3 regions of the Enterobacter cancerogenus genome follow, and region 3 is predicted to be linked to each of the others. Evidence: predicted binding sites of a transcription regulator. Region 3 holds the regulator's gene; each other region holds the start of a gene.

Region 1 (2,275 bases), 2.0 Mb from region 3:
TGGTCGCCGCGGCGTGGCTAAGTAAGGGTTCGAGGGTCAGATAGGCCTGATCAAGATCGGCGACGCCCGTATGGCCATTAAAATGGAAAGCGGCAGCTGCGGTTGCCATCATCGCCAGGTTCACAAATCCGGCAATGGTCATGGCGATCGCCACGTCCCATTTGGTGGCGGAGTAGCGGTCTTTACGCGTTCCGCCGTGCAAATCCTGGGTTAATGAAGAGTGGAGATAGATAACGTGCGGCATGATGGTTGCGCCCAGCACCCCTGCCGCCAAGAATACGGCTTCGGTATTAGGCAGGCTGGGGATCGCCATCCCTTTACCAAGCTGCACCAGATTCGGCTGAGAAAATACCAGCTCAACAATATAGGCTGCGGCCACAAACAGCAGCAGACCACCAATCACCTTTTCGAGCGGCTTTTGCCCGCGACGCTGCAGCATCAAAATCAGGAACGTCGCAATCCCGGTCAGCACGGCCCCCTGCAGCAGCGACACGCCTAAAATCAGCTTGAAGCCGATAGCCGCCCCGATAAATTCGGCGAGATCGGTCGCCATGGCGATAATTTCCGCCTGGATCCAGTACAGCCACACCGCCGGACGCGGATAGTGGTCGCGGATCTGCTCCGCCAGGTTTTTACCTGTGGCGATACCCAGCTTTGCCGAAAGCATCTGGATCAGCATCGCCATGAAGTTGGCCCAGACTACCACCCACAGCAGCTTATAGCCGAAGCTGGCCCCGGCCTGAATGTTGGTCGCAAAATTACCCGGATCGATATAGCCAATAGCAGCAATGAACGCAGGTCCCATTAACGCGAACCGCAACTTGCGCGCTGCTCTGCCACTGCTACCCTCTACGCGACTATTTGTCATGTCTGCCTCTGGAAATATAGCCTTTGCTATGTTTTATGCTATCAAAATGAGAATGATTATCAAGACCATTTAGGTGGTTAAAAATGATTTCATTGATAGCTAAGAACAATAGGTGGGCAGGTGGTGCGACATCACAGATTGTGAAAATGCGCAGTCATTTGTGAAGCGTAGCACACAAACTTAACTTTTCACTCATTTACCTAACATAACAAAAATGTATTGTTGATCACTATTTTTGAGACTCGTCACAGGATGTAACTATAGTGTGGCCTTGATCTCGTTTTCTTTGCGCTTGTTACATAGAATGTGCACGGAAATTAAACCTGCCTCATATTTGGAGCAAATATGGACCGCGTCCTTCATTTTGTCCTGGCACTCGTTGTCGTTACTGCGCTTGCGTTGCTGGTCAGCCATGACCGCAAAAAAATCCGCATCCGCTTTGTTGTTCAGCTTCTGGTTATTGAAGTTTTACTCGCGTGGTTCTTCCTGAACTCCAACGTGGGACTCGGCTTCGTCAAAGGCTTTTCCGAAATGTTCGAAAAACTGCTCGGTTTTGCCAACGAAGGGACCAATTTCGTCTTCGGTAATATGAACGATCAAGGCCTGGCGTTCTTCTTCCTGAAAGTGCTGTGCCCTATCGTCTTTATCTCTGCGCTGATTGGTATTTTGCAGCACATCCGCGTGTTGCCTGTTGTTATCCGCGCTATCGGTACCGTGCTGTCAAAAGTGAACGGTATGGGCAAACTGGAATCTTTCAACGCCGTAAGCTCCCTGATCCTCGGTCAGTCTGAGAACTTTATCGCGTATAAAGACATCCTCGGCAAAATGTCCCGCAATCGTATGTACACCATGGCTGCAACGGCGATGTCTACCGTTTCCATGTCGATTGTTGGCGCATACATGACCATGCTGGAGCCAAAATACGTTGTTGCGGCACTGGTTCTGAACATGTTCAGCACCTTTATCGTTCTGTCTCTGATCAACCCGTACCGTGTTGAAGAGGGCGAAGAGAACCTGCAGATGGCAAATCTGCATGAAGGTCAGAGCTTCTTCGAAATGCTGGGTGAATACATTCTGGCGGGCTTTAAGGTTGCGATTATCGTTGCGGCAATGCTGATCGGCTTTATCGCCCTGATTTCAGCCCTGAACGCCCTGTTCGCGGCGGTGCTCGGTATCTCCTTCCAGGGCATTCTGGGCTATATCTTCTACCCTGTTGCCTGGGTAATGGGTGTTCCGGCTCACGAAGCGCTGCAGGTCGGCAGTATCATGGCCACCAAACTGGTGTCTAACGAATTCGTTGCAATGATGGATCTGCAGAAAATTGCCAGCACGCTCTCTCCGCGCGCAGAAGGCATCCTCTCTGTGTTCCTGGTTTCCTTCGCCAACTTCTCATCCATCGGTATTATC
Region 2 (2,275 bases), 100 kb from region 3:
CGTATTAGAGGTCGAGTCCTTCATACGCTGCTGGTTCCACTCGGTGCCGAGCGTCAGGTTCTGGTTGACGAGGAAATCAATTGGCAGGTTGATCTCACTGTGCAGCATCACGTCGGCCAGGTCGGTGTCGGTGAATTTATTGCTGTTGAACAGACCTTCAAGGCCGCCCGCCAGGCCTTCACCCAGACGCGAGTTGCGGGTGTGCTCGTACTGCGCCCAGTTGCTGGTGGTAATGCCGTTATCCCAGCCGCCGTTCCAGGTCACCGCGAAGTTCTGGCGATAAATACGGTTAGTCTCTTTACCGTAGTTTTTCTTCACCAGGCCGCTTGAGCTGTTGTCGTTGTTGGTGTTCTGGGTGTCGCCGGCGTAAAGGTTGTTCTGGCGGCTGTAGCCCGCCTCAAACTCCAGGGACTGCATAGGCGCAAAGTCCCAGCGCACCACGCCGTTGATGTCTTTGTTCTCGACCCCTTCACGGCCTGCCGGCAGCGTGTCGGCGTAGGCACCGGTACGGTCGGACTGATGGCCCTGGTTAATGTCCCATGCATCGGCCTGGGTTTTATCGAGGTTACCAAACATGCGGAAGCTGAAGTCGCCGCCCAGTGGGCCGCTCAGGCTGAAGTTGGTGCGCTTGGTAGACCCTTCGTCCTTGTGTTCCGGGGCGTTCAGGTAGGTGTTCCAGGAGCCATGCCACTGGTCATCGAATTTTTTGGTGATGATGTTCACCACGCCGCCTGCCGCACCGTTACCGTAGCGGGCTGCAGCCGGGCCGCGGATCACTTCGATACGTTCGATCATCTCTGGCGGCACCCAGCCGGTGTCACCGCGGGTATCGCGCTCACCGCGCCAGCCGAGTCGGATCGAGTTGCGGCTGGTAACGGGCTTGCCGTCGATCAGGATCAGGGTGTTTTCCGGCCCCATGCCGCGAATGTCGATCTGACGGTTGTTGCCGCGCTGGCCGCTGGTGGAGTTACCGGTCAGGTTGACGCCCGGCATGGTGCGGATGATTTCGGCGACGTCGCGAGCGGGCGGGTTTTTACGGATTTCATCAGCCGTGATGGTTGATACGCCGGGTGCCTGCAGGTTCTGCTCTGCGGCGGTGATCACCATCGTGTCTTCGTGCTGCGCGCTGGCGGCGGTGTCGTCAGCCAGCGCAGGCATCGCGACGCCGTAAATCCCTAAGTTGACCAGCAAGGCCAGGGAGTGAATCTTCTTATTCATTGTACGTCCTGCTTTTCGCGCCGCATCCCCTGGTCTCCGTTCCCGAAAGGGAGAGGAGGCGGCATGTTGTCACCCGCCATTGCGTAAGCAGCCCTGTCCTCGAGCGCACACAATTCGTGGCATGATTAATTTATGAGCGCGCTTCCCACAGCGCGGGCACTACGCTATTGCAAATGCAAATAGTTATCAATAATATTATCAATAATTTTTGTCTTACAACAAAAAATGACTCGTTAAACATGAGGTTATAGTGACGGCGTTAACAACGGGAAGTGAAGCCTGGTGGCAGTCGAAAACCGGGCCGGAGTGGGTTCGCGACGGGGAGAAGTATCGCGTCACGTTCTGGTGGCGCGATCCGGCGGGCACGCAGGCCACATCGGCGACGCAGCGCGTCTGGCTTTATATCACTGGCGTCACCGATCACCATCAAAATGCTCGTCCGCAGTCTCTCGAACGCCTTCCCGATACCGATGTCTGGCAGTGGCAGGGTGAGTTCAGCCGCGAATGGCGCGGCAGCTACTGTTTTATCCCTTCTGATAACGAACACGATTTTGCCGATGCGGTGTTTGCAGGCGAACAGCCGGACCGCATGGCGCTGCGTGAAGGCTGGCGCAAGCTCCTCCCGCACGCGGTATCCGACCCGCTGAACCCGCAGAGCTGGCGCGGCGGGCGCGGTCACGCCGTCTCGGCGCTCGAAATGCCCGAGGCCCCGCTACAGCCGGGCTGGAACCATCCTGAAACGCCTTATACCCAGCCTGTATGTATCGAATGGAACAGCGCGCAGCTGGGCAACCGCCGCCGCGTCTGGATTTTTACCACCGGTGACGCCAGCCCCGAACGCCCGCTGGCGGTGCTGCTCGACGGCCAGTTCTGGGCCGAAAGTATGCCCGTATGGCCTGCGCTGACGGCGCTTACCGCGGCACGCCAGCTGCCGCCTGCGGTTTACGTGCTGATCGACGTCATCGATACCGCGCACCGCAGCCGCGAACTGCCCTGCAACCCTGCGTTCTGGCTGGCCGTGCAGGAAGAGCTTCTCCCGCAGGTGAAAGCCATGACA
Region 3 (2,275 bases):
CCCGGATGCGTACTACGATCCTAATTACCGCCTGAAAGAGTCCTCCTACAGTCTGGATGCGAGCTACACCCTGCAGGACGGGCGTGCCAAGGGCACCATGTTCAAACTGCACTTCACGCAGTATGACAACCACTCCGATATCCCAAGCTATGCGGGCGGTTACGGCAACATCTTCCAGGATGAACGTGACGTGAAATTCATGGTCATCGCGCCATTCACTATTTTCTGATGAAACCCCGGCGGGCGTGGCCCGCCGAAACGGAGACGGCAGATGAAAAGAAAAGTAGTCATGGTCGCGATGCTGGCAACAGGGCTGGTGGCCTGTGCGCAGCCTCAGGCCCCGAAAGAAGATTCGCGTCTGAAAGAGGCCTACAGCGCCTGTATCAATACCGCGCAAGGCTCGCCGGAGAAAGTTGAAGCCTGCCAGAGCGTGCTGAATGTGCTGAAGAAAGAGAAAGCGCATGAGCAGTTCGCGACGCAGGAGAATGTCCGCGTGATGGATTACCAGGCCTGTATTCAGGCGCGTCAAACCGGTAACGATCAGGAAGTCGAGAAGCGTTGCGATAAGATCTGGCAGGAAATTCGTAATAATAACCAATAGCGCTGTTTGACGCCCGGTGGCGCTGCGCTTACCGAACCTACAGAGGTGTCATCGCCCGTAGGCCCGGTAAGCGCAGCGCCACCGGGCTTTTTAAGGCAAAAAAAAGCCAACCTTGCGGCTGGCTCAGAGTATGAAAGTTTGCTTATTTCGCGTCGTGCGCGTGCTCATCTTCGCGGCAATCGCCTTCCGCACAGTGTCCATACAGGTACAGGCTGTGGTTAGTCAGACGGATACCGTGGCGCGCGGCAATTTCACGCTGGCGTGATTCAATAGAATCATCGCTGAACTCAATGACCTTGCCGCAGTCGAGGCAGATCAGATGATCGTGGTGGTGTTGCTGGGTCAGCTCGAAAACAGATTTACCGCCTTCGAAATTATGACGGGTAACAATGCCCGCGTCATCAAACTGGTTCAGCACACGATAAACGGTTGCCAGCCCAATTTCTTCGCCCATGTCGATAAGACGCTTGTAAAGGTCTTCCGCACTGACATGGTGATTGTCTGGCCCCTGAAGCACTTCAAGGATTTTTAACCGAGGAAGCGTTACTTTCAGGCCAGCCTTCTTTAATGCGGTATTGTTGTCGGTCATGCGGAATCTGTCCTGTTGCTAAACGTTTCACTTCAAAAGAAGAAGTGACAGAAAATGCACCTGGGATAATGCGTCTCATTATAGAACTGCCATGGCTAAATGAAAACTGCAAGTCTCAGGCAAAGTATGCTTATAAAAACGTGGTATCACCAACAAACTTGTTCGATGGAGCCCACTTTTTATCAGGGGGATATTGTACAGGTCTGAGCGAAAAAGTTAAAAGTTTGTAGCAATTAATTTAATCGGTTTTACCTGGCATGCGGGCGCAACCGCAGTTGCGCCGCAGGAAAATCAGGCGTTAAGAATGTCGTCGAGGTTCAGTTCTTCACGGACCTGCTTCACCCATTTTTCGACACGCTCAGCGGTCAGTTCTGGCTGGCGATCTTCGTCGATAGCCAGACCCACGAAGTGATCGTCGTCTGCCAGGCCTTTGGACGCTTCAAAGTGGTAGCCCGCCGTTGGCCAGTGGCCGACAATCGCCGCGCCGCGTGGCTCAATGATGTCGCGGATGGTGCCCAGCGCATCACAGAAGTATTCCGCGTAGTCTTCCTGGTCGCCGCAGCCAAACAGGGCAACCAGCTTGCCGTTGAAGTCCACTTCTTCGAGCGTCGGGAAGAAATCGTCCCAGTCGCACTGCGCTTCGCCATAGTACCAGGTCGGTATACCCAGCAGCAGGATGTCATAACCTTCGAGGTCTTCTTTGCTGCTTTTGGCGATGTCATGTACATCGGCAACGTCTTTACCGAGCTGTTTTTGAATGTTTTTTGCGATGTTTTCGGTATTGCCGGTATCACTGCCGAAGAAAATGCCGATGATTGCCATGAGTAAAATAACCTCTTGAAACTTAATGGTATGGTGGCGCAATTTGTCCACGGATAAGGGCAATAATAGCAGAACTGGCAACCCTGCGGAAACAGCTATCGCGCAGGACTGCACTCTGTGCTACATGAAAAGGGAAATACGGGGGTTTTTCAGACTTATGCCTTGCTGCGTAACGCGTTGAGCTGAGCGAGCAGCATCTCTTCAATCAACTCGCTGCGGCTGATATCACGGGCGGAGGCCAGCTCGTTTAGCGCATCGACAGC

What was found. The regulator Fur, encoded in region 3, represses iron uptake genes when iron is present. The targets are predictions, from matches to a motif close to ATAATAATGAGAACNACTATCAA.
Region 1: a site for Fur is predicted at 909-931, ahead of I6L58_RS19540 (Nramp family divalent metal transporter). Genes of this name have one in related genera too.
Region 2: a site for Fur is predicted at 1,392-1,414, ahead of fes (enterochelin esterase). Genes of this name have one in related genera too.

The regions. Positions count from the first base shown of each region.
Region 1 is NZ_CP077290.1:4,136,440-4,138,714, reverse strand. Features, by position in the region: gene I6L58_RS19540 (Nramp family divalent metal transporter) at 1-868, opposite strand, end outside; gene I6L58_RS19535 (NupC/NupG family nucleoside CNT transporter) at 1,214-2,275, shown strand, end outside.
Region 2 is NZ_CP077290.1:1,380,591-1,382,865, reverse strand. Features, by position in the region: gene I6L58_RS06465 (TonB-dependent siderophore receptor) at 1-1,218, opposite strand, end outside; gene fes (enterochelin esterase) at 1,469-2,275, shown strand, end outside.
Region 3 is NZ_CP077290.1:1,277,631-1,279,905, reverse strand. Features, by position in the region: gene chiP (chitoporin ChiP) at 1-229, shown strand, start outside; gene chiQ (ChiQ/YbfN family lipoprotein) at 272-601, shown strand; gene fur (ferric iron uptake transcriptional regulator) at 744-1,190, opposite strand; gene fldA (flavodoxin FldA) at 1,482-2,012, opposite strand; gene ybfE (LexA regulated protein) at 2,168-2,275, opposite strand, start outside.